DNA from 2 places in the Rhodoferax sp. RT5P35 genome. Region 1 is predicted to be linked to the other one. Evidence: predicted binding sites of a transcription regulator. Region 1 holds the regulator's gene; the other holds the start of a gene.
The links. The regulator NrdR, encoded in region 1, represses ribonucleotide reductase genes. The targets are predictions, from matches to a motif close to CACNANATNTNGTG.
Positions count from the first base shown of each region.

Region 1 (8,946 bases):
CCACAATATGGTGCACAAACCGTGAACCAATTCACATGGATATGCAGCGTATGCGGATACAAACTAGGCTTTACCGGAGTTCTTCATGCGCGAACTATTTACCACCCTGTTTGTTTTTGCCGCCGCCTTCATGCTGTGGCGCACTGTGCGCCCGCACCGCCACAACGGCTACCAAATCGCTTCCTCACACCCACTACAAACCGCTGAAGCAGCCTATCACCACACTTTCAAATGGCCTTCTTTGGGCTTGTTCCAATTAGACACAGCAGACAGCTCGCGCTACCAAACCGCCCTGAAATTGGTGGCCGATGGCACACCCATCAGTTCGACAGGTATGCAGGTGGTGGCCCAGTTACACACCGGCGGCAACAATGCCGAAATCTGGAAACCGGTAGAGATTCGGGTACACGGAGAGCGCGTAGGCTTTTTGTCGAGTGGCGATGCCAGCCGCTTCCAGCGCCGTCTGGCCTATGAAGGCCACGCCGGACAAACCACCAGCTGTGATGCACGGATCACCCTCAACGGCAGCCACTACGACATTCGGCTGGATTTGAAAGAGTTTCGCCACTGAGCACTGGCTAATGGCCATCGCACTGCTTAAGTCTGGCCTAAGCCAGCATCCTGATAGTTGGGCATCACAACCCAACCACCCAAGGATGCTCTCATGCAAGTTCTGTCTCTCCAAAACACCAAACTCGTTTTTGCCCTGGTTGCCGCCGGAGCCATTGGCGGTACGGCTGGGTCCCTACTGCACAACGTTGGCGAAGCCCGCGCAGCAGCACCCCTCGTAAGCACTGCCACCAGCCCCGCCACAACCATGGCGTTGCCTGATTTTTCGCAGATCACCACCCAGTACGGCCCTGCAGTCGTCAACATCAGCGTAACCAGCGTCGCCAAGGCCGGTGACGACGACACAGAAACCGCCCAGCATCCCCAGCGCGACGACCCGTTTGGCAACGACCCTTTCTTTGAATTCTTTCGCCGCTTTCAGCAAGGCCAAGGCGGTATCCCCGGCCAAAAAGAAGCACCCACGCGCAGCCAGGGCTCGGGCTTCATCGTAAGCGCCGACGGCATCGTGATGACCAACGCCCACGTAGTAAAAGATGCCAAGGAAGTCGTCGTCAAACTCACCGACCGCCGCGAATTTGTCGCCAAGGTACTGGGAGTTGACCCCAAAACCGACATCGCCGTATTAAAGATAGAAGCCAAAAACCTGCCCGTTGCAACCATAGGCAAATCCAGCGATTTAAAAGTCGGCGAATGGGTATTGGCCATCGGCTCGCCTTACGGATTTGAAAACACCGTTACCGCTGGTGTGGTCAGTGCCAAGGGCCGTTCCTTGCCTGACGACAGCGCGGTGCCGTTCATTCAGACCGATGCGGCCGTCAACCCAGGCAACTCGGGTGGCCCCCTATTCAATAGCCGGGGCGAGGTGATTGGCATCAACTCCCAAATCTACAGCCGTACCGGTGGTTACCAAGGTTTGTCGTTCGCCATCCCCATGGATCTGGCGGGCAAGGTCAAAGACCAGATCGTCGCCCACGGCAAGGTTGAGCATGCGCGCCTTGGAGTATCGGTGCAAGAGGTCAACCAGGCCTTGGCCGATTCGTTCAAGCTAGACAAACCCGAAGGCGCGCTGGTATCCAGCGTTGAAAAAGACGGCCCCGCCAGCAAGGCCGGTTTAGAGCCGGGTGACGTAATCCGCAAAGTGGATGGCCACGCTGTGGTGTCGTCGGGTGACCTGCCTGCCGTCATCAGCCAGGATGCACCGGGCGACAAGGTCAAGCTGGACGTGTGGCGCAAAGGTGCTGCGCTGGAAATTGAAGCCAAGTTGGGCAACGCCAACGACAAACCGGTGCAGGTCGCCGCCAGCAAAGAAGCGGCATCGCAAGGTCGCCTGGGTCTGGCCTTACGCCCCTTGCAGCCAGAGGAACTGCGCGCAGCCGGAGTTGCCAATGGCCTATTGATCGAATCTTCCGCAGGCCCGGCCGCCAATGCAGGTGTCGAAAGTGGCGACGTGTTGCTGGCCATCAACGGCACGCCCGTCAAGAGCATCGAGCAGGTAAAAGTCGCTATAGCCAAGTCCGATAAATCGATTGCGCTGCTGATCTTGCGTGCCGGCGACACCATTTTTGTACCGGTTCGGATGGGCTAAACGCCATGAAACAGGCAGTCCTCACAAGAGTGGGCTGCCTAAAAACAGGTTTATTGATGGCCTGTTGTGTAAAACACAACGGATGCAACCGAGTCTTTACCGGCTCTAAAAAATCATTTTTTAGTATACAAAATAGACATTTAAACTAAAAAATAAACCTACAAACTCCACAAAAAATCAGCCCTTCGGCTACCAACACCGCGCTTGCGTAGCTCCGCATGTGCGCTGCAAACGGAGTGCACCTGCTGTCTTTTCGCTAGCAGTAGCATTTTGTAAGCGACTTGAAACCTTGCCTTACAGTGGCCTTTTGTAGAGTTGCACTCCGATCACACCAGGCCATAAAACTGTACACTTGAACAGTTTTAAAATGCATATCAACCAGCATTGATATGCTTGACTCGATATTAATAGTCCTCCTAGAATTCGCCGTCCCCCCTACAACCACAGGGACACACCGAACCCGCTGCCGAACCCCGGCTAAGTCAAATCGCTGCCAAAGCCCCATGGGTACCGCAGGATTTTGATGGCGTACCCACCCAATCGAGGTGCCCCAAGCGAATTGCTCTTACGCAAACTTTATCGCCCCAGGCCTTCGCTAGATGAGGAAGTGCTATGACAGCGTTACAAAAGATAGGCCAAGGGCTGCGAACCATCGCAGCAGATATTACCCAAGGCTTTTTTGAGATTACCCATAACGGATTTGCCCTGCTGGGCTTGGTCGTTGCCTTTTTGGTCGTGACCATGACCGCCCGGCCCGATTTGCGCCAAGTTGCCGAAGTCCAACTGATGGGCTGGTTGCAAGAACGCCAAGTGGTGCCAGGTACTGACACGGAATGGGCCGCAGAAGCCGATACCGATGCGGTAGACCGCGCCACTGCCAGCAATCCACAAGACCTGCCTAAACAGCAGGCTGCAGTGGCCTATTGGTTAAGCAAAAAATACCATGTAGCAGCCGAACCGGTCAGCGCTTTGGTAGCAGAGGCTTATGACCTTGGCAAACGCGTTAAACTTGACCCGACCCTGATTTTGGCGGTCATGGCTATTGAATCTGGTTTTAATCCGTTTGCCCAAAGCCCTGTTGGTGCCCAGGGACTGATGCAAGTAATGACCCGTGTGCACACGGAAAAATACGATGTGTTTGGAGGAAAACTGGCTGCGTTTGACCCCCTGACCAATTTGCGCGTCGGTGTAAAGGTGTTGCAAGAATGCATCGCCCGCGCGGGCTCGGTTGAAGGCGGTCTGCGCAACTACGTGGGCGCGGCAAACATCCAAGACGACGGTGGCTATGCTGGCAAAGTCATGGCCGAACACAGCCGCCTGCAACAAGTTGCCGCAGGACGTTCTGCACCTATGACAGCCCCCCGCACCGTTCCAGCTGCCGCTGCACTGAAGACGCAGGCTTCGGCAGAAGACGACAAAGTCGCGTTGCTCGTCAAATACTAACTCCCATTGAGCCTCCGTTACACTAGTAGGGTACGCAACTGGCGATAGGCGTGACCCCAAAGGGTGCTCACGCTGACGTGGACCACCGCTGCGGCCTTCTCACAGGGCCCGCCGGGCAACCACTGGGAAGCGTACCGCCAGGGCCTCGAAATCCTTGGTGTTCAGCCGTTCGCCTGGGCAGCACTTGCTTCACCGCAAGGACCACCGTCTTGACTACCAGGTTAAAGGACTGCCATGTACGACCGTACGATTCTTGTAGAGCAAACCGATCCCGAACTGTTCGCAGCCATACAGGCTGAGAACGCCCGCCAAGAACACCACATCGAGCTGATCGCCAGCGAAAACTACGCCTCGCCCGCCGTAATGGCCGCGCAGGGATCACAGCTTACTAACAAATACGCTGAAGGCTACCCCGGCCGCCGTTACTACGGCGGCTGTGAATACGTCGACGTAACTGAGCAATTGGCAATTGACCGCGTCAAGCAAATCTTTGGTGCGGAAGCCGCCAACGTACAACCGCATTGCGGTGCATCGGCCAACGAAGCCGTGTTCCTGGCCTTCTTGAAGCCTGGTGACACCATCATGGGCATGAGCTTGGCAGAAGGCGGTCACCTGACCCACGGCATGGCGCTGAACATGAGCGGCAAGTGGTTCAATGTAGTTAGCTATGGCCTCGATGCCAACGAAGCCATTGACTACGATGCCATGGAACGCAAAGCACATGAATCCAAGCCAAAACTCATCATCGCGGGTGCCAGTGCTTACTCTCTAGCTATTGATTTTGAGCGATTTGCCAAAGTCGCTAAAGACGTGGGTGCCATCTTCATGGTGGACATGGCGCACTACGCCGGGCTGATTGCCGCAGGCATCTACCCCAACCCTGTGCCGCACGCCGATATCGTCACCTCCACCACCCACAAGAGTCTGCGTGGCCCCCGCGGCGGCATCATTCTGATGAAGTCGCAGTTTGAGAAAGCTATCAACAGCGCTATCTTCCCCGGCCTGCAAGGTGGTCCGCTGATGCATGTGATCGCAGCCAAGGCGGTTGCTTTCAAGGAAGCCCTAGCCCCCGAATTCAAAATTTACCAACAACAGGTTTTGAAGAACGCCCAAATCGTTGCGGAAACCCTGACCCAGCGCGGTCTGCGCATCGTCAGTGGCGGCACCCAAAGCCACCTGATGCTGGTCGATTTGCGCGCCAAAGGTATTACCGGCAAAGAAGCCGAGGCCGTATTGGGCAGTGCGCATATGACCATCAACAAAAACGCCATCCCCAACGATCCCGAAAAGCCCATGGTCACCAGCGGCGTACGTATCGGCACCCCCGCCATGACCACGCGCGGCTTCAAGGACGAAGAGGCCCGTGCCACTGCCCACTTGGTGGCCGACGTGCTGGACAACCCGCGTGACGAAGCCAATCTGGATGCCGTGCGCGCCAAGGTCGCCGCGTTGACCAGCCGCTTCCCGGTTTACCGTTAAGCCACCACAGCCCCCATGAAGTGCCCTTTCTGCGGCCATGGCGAGACCCAAGTCGTCGAAACCCGCGAATCCGACGACGGCGACCTCGTGCGTCGCCGCCGCCGTTGTGGGGGTTGTGAAAAGAGATTTACCACTTACGAACGGCCTGATGTCAGTTATCCAGCAGTTGTCAAAAAGGATGGGCGCCGCACTGACTATGCTTCCGTTAAGTTACGTGCTTCTTTTTCGTTGGCGCTTAGAAAACGTCCGGTCAGCACTGAACAAATCGACAACGCCATAGAACGTGTTGAAGAACGGCTACTCAATCTGGGTGTGCGTGAGGTCATATCTAGCCAAATCGGCGAACTGGTAATGCGCGAGCTAAAAAAGCTCGACAAAGTCGCTTACATCCGATTTGCCAGCGTATACCGCAGCTTCGAAGATATTGATGAATTCAAGACTTTAGTAGACGAAGTTCAGCGCTAAGCGTTAACACAAGCCTCAATTTACGACGACCCGCCAAACGGCCGCTAGCAAACGATGAGCGGTCTCACTGGGGCTGGGGGATGAATTTATTATCCATGAATGGAAAATTCGCACCACCGAGAACGAGAACGTCAATGCAAGACGTTGCGCCATCTAGCTAAAACTACCCAAGGCTTCTCCTTGCTGGAAGTGCTTATATCCATCATCATTTTGTCGTTTGGACTCTTAGGCATGGTGGGTTTGCAAGCTACCGCACTGCAATCCAACCGAGAGGCGCGCTCTCAATCTGTTGCAGCATCTCTGGCACGAGAACTCGCAGAAATGATGCGCGGCAACAAAGACATAGCGCTGCTGACAACCAGCAATCCTTATCTTGGAGACTTCACATCTCCTCTCACGGCAGCAGCTCCTTCTTACTGCCTCAACGTATCGAATACAGCAAGTACCTGTACAAACACCACAGATGTTGCCAACGCGGAAATGACAGAGTGGCTATCGCGGGTTGATAGCCAATTGCCCGGCGCACGCGTGAAAGTGTGCATAGACTCGGCCCCGTTTGATAGCAGCACCGGATTACCACAATGGGGTTGCACTGCAGCAACGGGTGCAAACACCGTCATAAAAATAGGTTGGACCAGAGGCTCTACCAACCGCTCACTGACCGGTAGCGCGGCTCTAGAACGCACTAGCGACACAAACAGCCAACCCTCCATTGTTCTTCCTGTTACCGCTGGAATTACGACGACGACTCCATGAAGACTTCAGACAACTTACGTTCAACTGGCTGCAGTAAAAAGCTGTTGCACCAACCACTGCGCAACCAGCAGGGCTTAACCATGGTTGAGCTATTGGTCGCAATGGTGATCAGCACATTGATTGCTATTGCCGCTATCGCATCCTTACTCATCAGCAGGCAAGGATTTACCGCAGTTGATGCATCGTCGCAACTGCGTGACAACGCGCGGTTCGCAATAGACATGATTCAGCGTCTTGGAGTGCAAACAGGGTACCAAGATGTACTTTATGCAGGGACGGCACGAAAAGTTGTCATGGGGATTGATACCAATCCTGATCCTAATATTTCAGGTTTTAACAACTCGAGTGCAAGTGTTTCGGGCACCCTAGTCACCCCAACAACACGTACTACAGGATCACTTGGATATGGCAGTGACATATTGATATTGCGTTACCAAGCCAATGAAACATTCCCAGGATCGGGTATTTCAGACAATGCCATGATCAACTGTATGGGTAACACCACATCCAATGTCATTCCAATCAATCGTGATGACCGAATGTTTAGTGTTCTCTACGTAGCAACTGGCTCGGACGGAGAGCCCTCACTAATGTGCTCAACGGATACAGGCACTGCACAGCCGCTAGTCCAAGGCGTAGAAAATTTTCAAGTTCTGTTTGGTGTTGATGCTGTAACTCCTAATGCCGCTCCCACTATCGCAACTGACTCCATCACAGATGTTTATCTGCGTGCAGATCAAATGGTCGTTACGGGTAACAGCATAGCAACCAATGCAAACTGGCGGCGCGTACGCAGTCTGCGCATAGGCATGGTGCTACGTGGATCTCCCGGGTCAAGCCAAGATAAAGCAGCACAAACCTTTTACCCTTTTGGTACGGCACCAGGTACAACTGGTGGTGCCATTGGATCGGCCATGTCAAGCAGCAATGATCCTGGTACGGTTTTTAGCCCTACGCCTGACGGTCGACTGCGCCAAGTAGTGACGTTTACCGTGCATTTGCGCAATGAGCAGGGCAATTGAGATGACATATCCAAACCATGCGGCCTCTACACCCGCACCTCTGCAACATGGTGCTTCACTCATCGTTGTAATGATGGTGCTCACAGTCGTGTCCCTACTAGGTATTGCAGGGATACAAATTGCGACCATGAGTGAGCGCGGCGCACGCAATGACCGAGACATGCAAATAGCATGGCAAGCAGCCGAAGCCGCCCTCATTGATGCAGAGTTTGATATATATGGCCCCACCGCATCTACCCGACGCAGCATATTTAAAAACTCTAACGATATATCCAGTTTTGTTGCAGGATGTGGCAATAGCGGCATCAGCGTTGGTTTATGTACTTTAGTAAGCACCGGTAAACCAGCATGGTTAACGGTGGACTTCACCGACACCAGTAGCACATCACGCACTACATTATTCGGTCAATATACCAATCGTATATTTATGGCAGGTGGATTAGGAGTGCAGCCCTCCAAACCACCGCGGTACATCATTGAGCCTATACCAGATCCCGAGCGTGACATTACATCAAACACCACAACCTATATTTATCGAGTTACTGCAATGGGTTTTGGACCACGCGATGATATTCAAGCCGTGCTGCAGACAATATACCGCTACTGATGCATATAATATGAAAAATATTAAATCAAAACATTACTTTTTATTTTTAGAAAAAATGAAAATAATAAATCTTCGATGGGTTCTACTGATATCCATAACCATCGTTGCGTTCATCACTATTGCCACAGTTAAAGCAGCTGTAGCACCACTGATCCCTGCAATTAATTTGTCAAGCAACCCCCTTTATGCCACATCCACTTCCGACAAGCCCATTATCGCACTGGCATTATCTGTAGAGTATCCCACAGTAGGCGCACAGTATTTAGACACGAACTACTCCAACACCAACGAGTACTTGGGATATTACGATGCTGAAAGTTGCTATACATATAACGATGCACCTGCTGAAACACCAGCAACGGGGCTCACGGCAAGTGATTACAAGCGCTTTGACCGCAGTGGCGCAGCAACTAATCGTATGTGTACAAACGCGTTTAGTGGAAATTTTCTAAATTGGTCATCTAACTCTGCAATTGACATGCTAAGAGTTGCCCTATCTGGTGGCGATCGCTATATTGACACGGCATCTCTTACCATTTTGCAACGTGCCATGATTCCAAATGGGGATCCCATCTGCATGTGGAATAGCAGTAATTTTCCTGCAAAACAACTTCCCAAAGGCGCGGACGGAAAATATTTTGGGGCAGTACCAACATTAATGATTACAGCAGCCAGTGGCAGTGACATTTGGGTTGCCAATACTCTTAATCAAATATATTTTGGAACCAATAGTACAGGTGGATGTGGAAACACGAGTGCCTATAACCTGGGTGGACCAACTGCAAGCATAGGACCTATTGTTATTAAATCTCAAACATTGCCTACTGATGCAAGCGCTTCGTGTGCATCAGAGAATAACACATGCTCATTTTCTGGCATAAAAGAGGTTTGGTATGGAGCAGGCCAAAAGTGGGCAGTTGCGCCTGCATCAAATGGAGTAAGTTGCTCCAATGGAGTATTTGGAGATCCGTACAATGGAACTGCAAAGAACTGCTACACACGAAGCTACACTGGAACAT
Region 1 is NZ_JBWMAX010000014.1:111,987-120,932, forward strand. It holds gene AC097L_RS19730 (hypothetical protein) at 86-571, shown strand; gene AC097L_RS19735 (Do family serine endopeptidase) at 665-2,155, shown strand; gene AC097L_RS19740 (transglycosylase SLT domain-containing protein) at 2,768-3,598, shown strand; ZMP/ZTP riboswitch at 3,623-3,784, shown strand; gene glyA (serine hydroxymethyltransferase) at 3,833-5,077, shown strand; gene nrdR (transcriptional regulator NrdR) at 5,093-5,542, shown strand; gene pilV (type IV pilus modification protein PilV) at 5,642-6,298, shown strand; gene AC097L_RS19760 (PilW family protein) at 6,295-7,320, shown strand; gene AC097L_RS19765 (pilus assembly PilX family protein) at 7,322-7,927, shown strand; gene AC097L_RS19770 (pilus assembly protein) at 7,938-8,946, shown strand, end outside.

Region 2 (8,946 bases), on a different contig from region 1:
AACCTTTTTTCAGCTCAGAGAGCCGATCCAGCGGTTTGGGTCTGTATATTTGTCGGGAACTGTGCGAGCGCCACCGCGCCAGCATCGGCTACCAGCGCGCCCCCCGCGAGCGCGGCGGCCTGGTGGCGCAGGGCAATGAATTTTTTGTGCAGTTTCGCCCGCCCAAGCCCAGTACCCTGGTGGCCCGCTCTTTCGATATCCAACCGGCCTGATCTCCCCACACTGATCTCCCCACACTATGGCCCAGCCCCCTTCTTTGCCTGCCGCATCCGTCCTGGTGGTAGACGACGAGCCCGATCTGCGCACGTTGTACGAGCTGACCTTGCTGCGCGAGGGCTACCGTATCGACACCGCCGCCGACCTGCAAGAGGCTCGCGCACTGCTGGAGGACAAACGCTTTGACGTGGTGATCACCGACATGCGCCTGCCCGACGGACTGGGTATCTCCCTGCTGCACAGCCTGAAGGCCCAGCAGCGGCCAGAGCGCGTCATCGTCATGACCGCCTACGGCTCGGCCGAGAACGCGGTCGAAGCCCTGAAAGCCGGAGCCTTCGACTACCTGACCAAGCCGGTAGACCTGAAGCAGTTTCGCGCCGTGGTGGCATCGGCCATCCAGGGCACCAGCCAGCCCACGCGCCTCACAATTAATAGTGAAAAACCCTCGCAGCGCATATCCAACGGAGACAGTGCGCTACAGAAATTAGTGGGTAACTCGGATGCCATGCAAGGGGTCAAGCAGCGCATTGTCAAAGTGGCGCGCAGTATGGCCCCGGTGCTGGTGCGGGGTGAATCGGGCACCGGCAAAGAACTGGTGGCCCAGGCCCTGCACGCCAACAGCCACCGTGCCGCCGGGCCGTTGGTGGCGGTGAACTGCAGCGCCATCCCCGAGAACCTGCTGGAGGCCGAGTTTTTTGGCGCTAAAAAGGGCTCTTACACCGGCGCGGTGCAAGACCGGCCTGGCTATTTCCAGGCAGCCCGCGACGGCACCCTGTTTCTGGACGAAATTGGCGACCTGCCGCTGGCCATGCAATCCAAGCTGCTGCGCGCCATCCAGGAGCGCAGCGTGCGCCCGCTGGGCTCCACCCAGGAGGACGCGGTGGACGTACGCATCGTCAGCGCCACCCACAAAGACCTGGCCGCCGATGTGAAAGCCGGGCGCTTTCGGCAAGATTTGTACTACCGGCTGAATGTGATCGAAATCGCCGTGCCGCCGCTGCGCGAGCGCCGGAGCGACCTGCCCGCGCTGTGCGAGGCGCTGCTGGCCCGCATCGCTTTTGAATCCGGCATGCCGGTGCCGCTGCTGTCGCCCGAGCTGCTGGCCCAACTGGCCAGCCACCCGCTGAGCGGCAATGTGCGCGAACTGGAAAACCTGCTGCACCGCGCCGTGGCGATGGGCGACGGCGAGGCTTTGCACGTCGACTTCAACCCCGACTTTGACGCTACCGAACCGACACCGCTGCAGGCCTCGCCCGAGGAGCCCGGCACTACCGCCAGCGCCAGCGCCAGCACCATACCCACAGACCTACAGGCCTTTTTAGACCAGCAGGAGCGCGACATCCTGGTCAAGGTGTTGCACGAGACCGGCTTTAACCGCACTGCCACGGCCCAACGCCTGGGCCTGAGCCTGCGCCAGATCCGCTACCGCATCGAGCGCCTGAACATCGCCACCCCGCAAGACAATGAACCCCAAGACCCCTAACAAGCACGTGGCACCACAAGCGCCTTTGTGGCGCAATGGCTGGTACCGATTTGCCCACCAGCACAAGTCCCCCAACTTCGGCCCCCGGCCCTTCGGTGCGCGCACCGACCTGGTGGTGCTGCACTCCATCAGTCTGCCGCCCGGCGAGTACGGCGGTGACCACGTGCAAGCCCTGTTCGGCAACACCCTGGACTGGTGCGCCCACCCTTACTTTGAAAGCATCCGTGACCTGCAGGTGTCGGCCCACTTCTATATCCGCCGCCAGGGCGAGCTGTGGCAGTTCGTGAGCGCCGACGACCGGGCCTGGCACGCTGGCACCTCGCACTACCGCGGCCGCGGCAACTGCAACGACGACTCCATTGGCATCGAACTCGAAGGCCTGGAGGGCCAACCCTTTGAGCCGGAGCAGTACGACACCCTGGTCAGCCTGCTGGCCGCGTTGAAGCCCACCTACCCCATCCGCCATGTGGCAGGCCACGAGCACATCGCACCGGGCCGCAAAAACGATCCGGGCGCAGGTTTCACCTGGCAGGCGGTGCAACGCGGCACAGGGTGGGATACGGATTGCTTTCCATCGGCGACACAAGCTCGTGTTTAAATATAAAAATGTAACAATACGCGCCCTTTTAGCGTAGCGCAGGCAACGATGGATACAAAGCAGACCCAAGCACTGCGCCGTTTTGCAGGGCAAATCCTCTGCCAAGCCGCATATTGACTGGGTGGACAGGCCGCTTTCCTGGTAGCACAACGCTTGCCGGACGATTGCGGCCACAAGACCCGAATAGCCCACAGCCCCTGACCGGCATTCAGACCGCGATACACTACCGGTAGTGGCTTGAATTGATATCAGACCCTATATATAGTGTCTAACTTGCATTGCAAAGTGCCTCAATTCCACGGCATGGCCGTATATTTACCGCGTTCTCGCGTAGCTCCGCCGCCAGTTCTAGCCCCACCCATTCCACACCGTGCTCTTACCGACAGACCCCAAGGAAACCATGCAAACTGCATTGAATACCCCCCCCACCGCCCAGCCGCTGCCATCGGCCCTGCGTCCCCATGACCCAGCCCATCGGTCTGACCGCAGCGACACCAGCGCGCCCGAAATGCTGGCGCACTACCAGATCATCCGTCGCAATGGCGCCGTGGTGCCTTTCGAGCCGGGCAAGATCGCCATCGCCATGATGAAAGCCTTTTTGGCCGTGCATGGCACGCAAGGCGCGGCTTCGGCCAGCGTGCGCGAAGTGGTGGACACGCTGACGCAAGGTGTTGTGCGTGCGCTGGTGCGCTCGCGCCCCGGTGGCGGCACCTTCCATATTGAAGATGTGCAAGACAATGTGGAACTAGGCCTGATGCGTGGTGGCCACCATGAAATCGCCCGCGCCTACGTGCTGTACCGCGAACGCCACACGCAAGAGCGCGCCAAGCAGGTCGCCGCGCAGACCCCTGCCGCCCCCGTGCTGCATGTACTGGACGACGGCCAGCGTGTCGCCCTGGACACCGCCCGCCTGCAACAACTGATCGAGCAGGCCTGCGCCGGTTTGGGCAGCGAAGTCACCGCTGCCCCTATCGTGGCCGAAACCATGCGCAACCTGTACGACGGCGTGCCGATGGAAGAGGTCTACAAGGCCGCCATCCTGGCCGCCCGGACCCTGATCGAGACCGATCCCGACTACACCTACGCCACCGCCCGCCTGCTGCTACACACCATCGCCAAAGAGGTGCTGGGTGCCGATCTGACGCAGGCCGAGCTGGCCGCCAAGTACGTGGATTACTTCCCCCAGTACATCCAGAAAGGCGTGGACAACGAGCTGCTGGATGCCGCGCTGGTGACCTACGACCTGCCCCAGCTGGCAGCCGCCCTGAAACCCCAGCGCGACCTGCAGTTTGACTACCTGGGCCTGCAAACCCTGTACGACCGCTACTTCCTGCACGTGCGCAAAACCCGCATCGAGTTGCCCCAGGCCTTCTTCATGCGCGTGGCCATGGGCCTGGCGCTCAATGAGACGAACCGCGAAGCCCGCGCCATCGAGTTCTACGAAGTGATGTCGTCGTTTGACTTCATGTCCAGCACGCCCACGCTGTTCAACAGCGGCACGCTGCGGCCCCAGCTCTCCAGCTGCTATCTGACCACCGTACCCGACGACCTGGACGGCATTTACGAATCCATCAAGGAAAACGCGCTGCTGTCGAAGTTTGCCGGCGGCTTGGGCAACGACTGGACCCGCGTGCGCGCCCTGGGCAGTCACATCAAGGGCACCAACGGCGAATCCCAAGGCGTGGTGCCGTTCCTGAAAGTCGTCAACGACACCGCCGTGGCGGTCAACCAGGGCGGCAAGCGCAAGGGAGCGGTCTGCACCTACCTGGAAACCTGGCATCTGGACATCGAAGAGTTCCTGGAGCTGCGCAAGAACACCGGCGATGACCGCCGCCGCACCCACGACATGAACACCGCCAACTGGGTGCCCGATCTGTTCATGCGCCGGGTCATGGAAGGCGGTAGCTGGACCCTGTTCTCGCCCAACAACGTGCCCGATCTGCACGACAAGTTCGGCTCCGAGTTCGAGACCGCCTATGTGGCCTACGAAGCCCGCGCCCTGCGCGGTGAAATCATGCCTTCGCGCACCCTGCCCGCCAGCGATCTGTGGCGCAAGATGCTGACCATGCTGTTTGAAACCGGCCACCCCTGGATCACGTTCAAGGATGCCTGCAATGTGCGCAGCCCCCAGCAGCATGCTGGCGTGGTGCACTCCAGCAACCTGTGCACCGAAATCACCCTGAACACCAGCGACACCGAAACGGCCGTCTGCAACCTGGGCTCGGTCAACTTGTTGCAACACATCACCAACGGTGCACCCGATGCCAATGGCGTCGTATCCAAGGTTCTGGACCACGCCAAGCTGCAAAAGACCATCACCACGGCCATGCGCATGCTGGACAACGTGATCGACATCAACTACTACGCCGTCACCAAGGCCCGTACCTCCAACATGCTGCACCGCCCGGTCGGCCTGGGCCTGATGGGTTTCCAAGATAGCCTGTACGAACTGCGCATCCCCTACGCCAGCGAAGCCGCCGTGGCCTTTGCCGACACCTCGATGGAAGCTATCTGCTACTTCGCCTATTGGGCCTCCAGCGAGCTGGCCAAAGAACGCGGCCAGTACTCCAGCTACAAGGGTTCGCTGTGGGACCAGGGCATCCTGCCGCTGGACACCCTGGACCTGCTGGCCAAGGCCCGTGGCGGCTATGTGGATGTGGACCGTTCCTCCACACTGGACTGGGGCAGCCTGCGCCAAAAAATCCAGGCGGACGGCATGCGCAACTCCAACTGCGTCGCCATTGCGCCCACCGCCACCATCTCCAACATCATTGGCGTGGATGCGTCGATCGAGCCCTGCTTCGGCAACCTGTCGGTCAAGTCCAATCTGTCGGGCGAATTCACCGTCATCAACAGCTACCTGGTGCACGATCTGAAACGCCTGGGCTTGTGGGACAACGTGATGCTGATGGACCTGAAGCACTTCGACGGTTCGCTGCAATCCATCGACCGCGTGCCGCATGAAATCAAGGCGCTTTACCGCACCGCGTTCGAAGTCGAAACCACCTGGCTGGTGGAGGCAGCATCGCGCCGCCAGAAGTGGATCGACCAGGCCCAGTCGCTGAATATCTACATGGCCGGTGCCTCGGGCAAAAAGCTCGACGACACCTACAAACTGGCCTGGACGCGTGGCCTGAAAACCACCTACTACCTGCGCACCCGCAGCGCCACCCACGTCGAGAAATCGACTGTGGCCGCAGGCCGCATGAATGCCGTGTCTTCGGGCCAGGCACCCAGCCAAGCCATGAGCGCCATCGACACTGCCGCCGTAGCCGCACGCCAGCAAATGAACGCCGATGCCCTCAGCGCCAACCCCGCAACCGACATCAAGTTTTGCGCCATCGACGACCCCGGCTGCGAAGCCTGCCAGTAAGCCTGTTGATAGGTTGGCCATCGCATCGTAAAAAGCTCCTTTTTTGCGATGCGATTGAGCAACAAAGCCCCTGAAAATAGCGGCATTGAAAATGAATACTTTTCATTTTTCGATGCTGCTCTCATAATCCTAGCATTGGAAAATCTATGTTGACCTGGGACGAAGAAGTCAAGCCCTCATCGCCATCCGTAGCGCCCCTCGGCTTACCCACCAGCCGTGTGGAAGCCCACGCTGTTTTTCTGGCCGAAACGCCCTCTGCAGTACCTACGCCTCCCCCTGTTATTGCCCCCTCGGCCATGGACACTGCTACCGCCCACGTCGCCGTGCAGGCCACCGCAGCACGCCGCGTCAACGCCGCCGACAAGCGCATCATCAACGGCCAGACCGATGTCAACCAATTGGTGCCATTCAAGTACAAATGGGCCTGGGAAAAGTACCTGGCGTCCTGCGCCAACCACTGGATGCCCCAAGAGGTCAACATGACCCGCGACATTGCCCTTTGGAAAGACCCGAATGGCCTGACCGAAGACGAGCGCCGCATTGTCAAACGCAACCTCGGCTTCTTCGTCACCGCCGACTCGCTGGCCGCCAACAACATCGTGTTGGGCACCTACCGCCACATCACCGCCCCCGAGTGCCGCCAGTTCCTGTTGCGCCAGGCGTTTGAAGAAGCCATCCATACACACGCCTACCAGTACATCGTGGAGTCGCTGGGCCTGGACGAAAGCGAGATATTCAACGCCTACAACGAAGTCGCGTCCATCCGCAACAAAGACCAGTTCCTGATCCCCTTCATCGAAGCGATCATGGACCCCAATTTCCATACCGGCACGCCCGAGAACGACCAGACCCTGCTCAAGTCGCTGATCGTATTCGCCTGCCTGATGGAAGGCCTGTTCTTCTACGTCGGATTCACGCAGATCCTGGCACTAGGCCGCCAGAACAAGATGACCGGTGCCGCCGAGCAGTACCAGTACATCCTGCGCGACGAGTCCATGCACTGCAACTTCGGGATTGACCTGATCAACCAGCTCAAGCTGGAAAATCCCCACCTGTGGACGGCCGAGTTCAAAGTTGAGATCAAAGACCTCTTCGTGCGCGCGGTAGAGCTGGAATACCAGTACGCCGAAGACACCATGCCGCGTGGCGTACTCGGCATGAACGCCTCCATGTTCAAGGGCTACCTGCGCTACATCGCCAACCGCCGCGCCACCCAGATTGGCCTGGAAGCCTGCTTCCCGCACGAAGAAAACCCGTTTCCCTGGATGAGCGAAATGATCGACCTGAAGAAAGAGCGCAATTTCTTTGAAACCCGCGTGATTGAGTACCAATCGGGCGGCGCGCTTTCCTGGGATTGAACGCCATCACGTCCATGCTTTTAAATACCGCACAAACCCCAGCCTGCACACCGGTGCTGGCCCGTCTTTGTGCCCCCGAGTCCATGGTGCTGGGCAACCGCCCAACACCATGCATCGCTCTATGCCTAACAATCGGCATAAAGTGCTCTTTGTAAACAGATCAAGGAGAAAATAATGGCAACTGCAAAAAAACCGGCCGCAAAAAAGGCCTCCCCCGCAAAGGCGGTAACCCCTACCAAGGCAGTCGCTGCAAAAAAAGTAGTTACCGCTAAAACAGTCGCCAAACCTGTCGCGGTCAAGGCTGCGCCCGTAAAGGCAGCACCAGCCAAGGCGGCTCCCGCAAAGAAGGCGGCAGCTCCAGCTAAAAAGGCAGCTGCCGTCAAAGTTGCGCCTGCCAAAGCGGCCCCAGTGAAGGCCGCACCAGTCAAAGCCGCTGCAAGCAAAGCGGCACCCGCCAAGAAAGCAGCTCCAGCGAAAAAAGTTGCAGTCGCTAAAGCGGTAGTCGCCAAAGCAGCTCCGGTGAAAGCCGCTCCTGCCAAGGTACCAGCGGCCAAGAAAGCAGCCACACCAGCGCCCAAAGCCGCTGCAAAAGCTGCTGCGCCCGCCAAGAAAGCACCCGCAGCCAAGAAGGTAGCGGTAGTCGCCAAGGCTGAGCCCAAGAAAGCTGCGCCAAAAGCTGCCGCCCCTAAAGCCGTCGCCAAGAAAGCCACCAAAGCACCTGCAGCCAAACCGGCCTCTGCACCGGCAGCGGCGTCGGCCCAAACGACCCTGAATCCACAAGCAGCTTGGCCATTCCCTACGTCTAACAAGCCCTGACCGGATAAGTTTGATCCGTATCAGGCTCGGTATCGCAAGGTACCGAGCCTTTTTTATGGATAAAAGGCCAGCAACCGGTAGCCGACAATGCGCCCCTTGTTCGGGTTGTCGATGACCCGCAGATCGACCGAGGTCGCCCACTCGCGTCCCGCAAACAGCACCCGAGATGCCGCACCCAATTCGGTCGATGTCAGTACCCGCCGAAATACCGCCTGCTCGTCGATATCGGTGAGTACAAACTCAATCGCAGGCATAGCCAGATCGAGTTTTGCCTGGTTTTTGAGCACCAAGTTCAACCGGTAGGTATCCTCGTTTTGCAATGCGCTCAAGGTCGAGCTGTCGATCACGATGGCATCGATTTGCCGCAAAGTCTGTACCGAACATCCTATGCTGGCACACAAGGCTTGCAATAAAGGCTTTGTCTCAGGCCAGGTCGCGGCCACACTGTCTCTCCCATGGAGAAGGCCTTGCAGACCCAAGATCATCCCCAGCAGCACCGCCGCAGCCACCCAGAGCCCCCGCAGCACGGGGCGCGGCACCATGGTCAGTGCAGGCGGTTCGCGGGTAAAAGAGTAACCCGCAGAATCTGCCGCAAAAAGGGGCTCAGCCTCCAATACGGTCGGACTTTCCGGGACATCTTCGGCAATGGGAGCGGCCAGCGTTTCAGGCGGCTCAACAGGCTCTGGCTCAGGAATCAGCGCCGCTTCAGGCTCCGCGCAAAGCTCAATGGGCACGCTCGGCCCGGGAGCCTCCTGCACCGGATCGGGCAGGCTGGCAGGCGCAGGAGGTGCCTCAGCCAGGGCCGTAGGAACAGGCTCAGGCATCCATACCGGCACAAATGCCGGTATCGATGGTTCTGGCGGCAGGTCCGGCAAGGGGGCCAGTGGCTGGACCCATTGGTGCTCAGCATCGCTTTGCTGTAAATCACCGGAAGCATCAAATATTTCCGCACAATGGCCGCAGCGCACCCAGCCTTCGGAGATGCGGAGCTGGTCAGGAACGACTTTAAACAGTGTTCCACACACCGGACAGCGCGTGATCAAGGCCATGGTCTGCGGCTTTCGTGCACGGGCCTACAAAGGATGCGGCCTAGAACCGGGCG
Region 2 is NZ_JBWMAX010000020.1:19,744-28,689, reverse strand. It holds gene AC097L_RS22340 (sensor histidine kinase) at 1-212, shown strand, start outside; gene AC097L_RS22335 (sigma-54-dependent transcriptional regulator) at 239-1,699, shown strand; gene ampD (1,6-anhydro-N-acetylmuramyl-L-alanine amidase AmpD) at 1,680-2,297, shown strand; gene AC097L_RS22325 (ribonucleoside-diphosphate reductase subunit alpha) at 2,698-5,670, shown strand; gene AC097L_RS22320 (ribonucleotide-diphosphate reductase subunit beta) at 5,817-7,028, shown strand; gene AC097L_RS22315 (histone) at 7,203-7,844, shown strand; gene AC097L_RS22310 (DUF3426 domain-containing protein) at 7,898-8,893, opposite strand; gene prmA (50S ribosomal protein L11 methyltransferase) at 8,934-8,946, opposite strand, start outside.
Region 2: AC097L_RS22325 (ribonucleoside-diphosphate reductase subunit alpha) is a predicted target of NrdR. The motif match lies at 2,551-2,564, and genes of this name have one in related genera.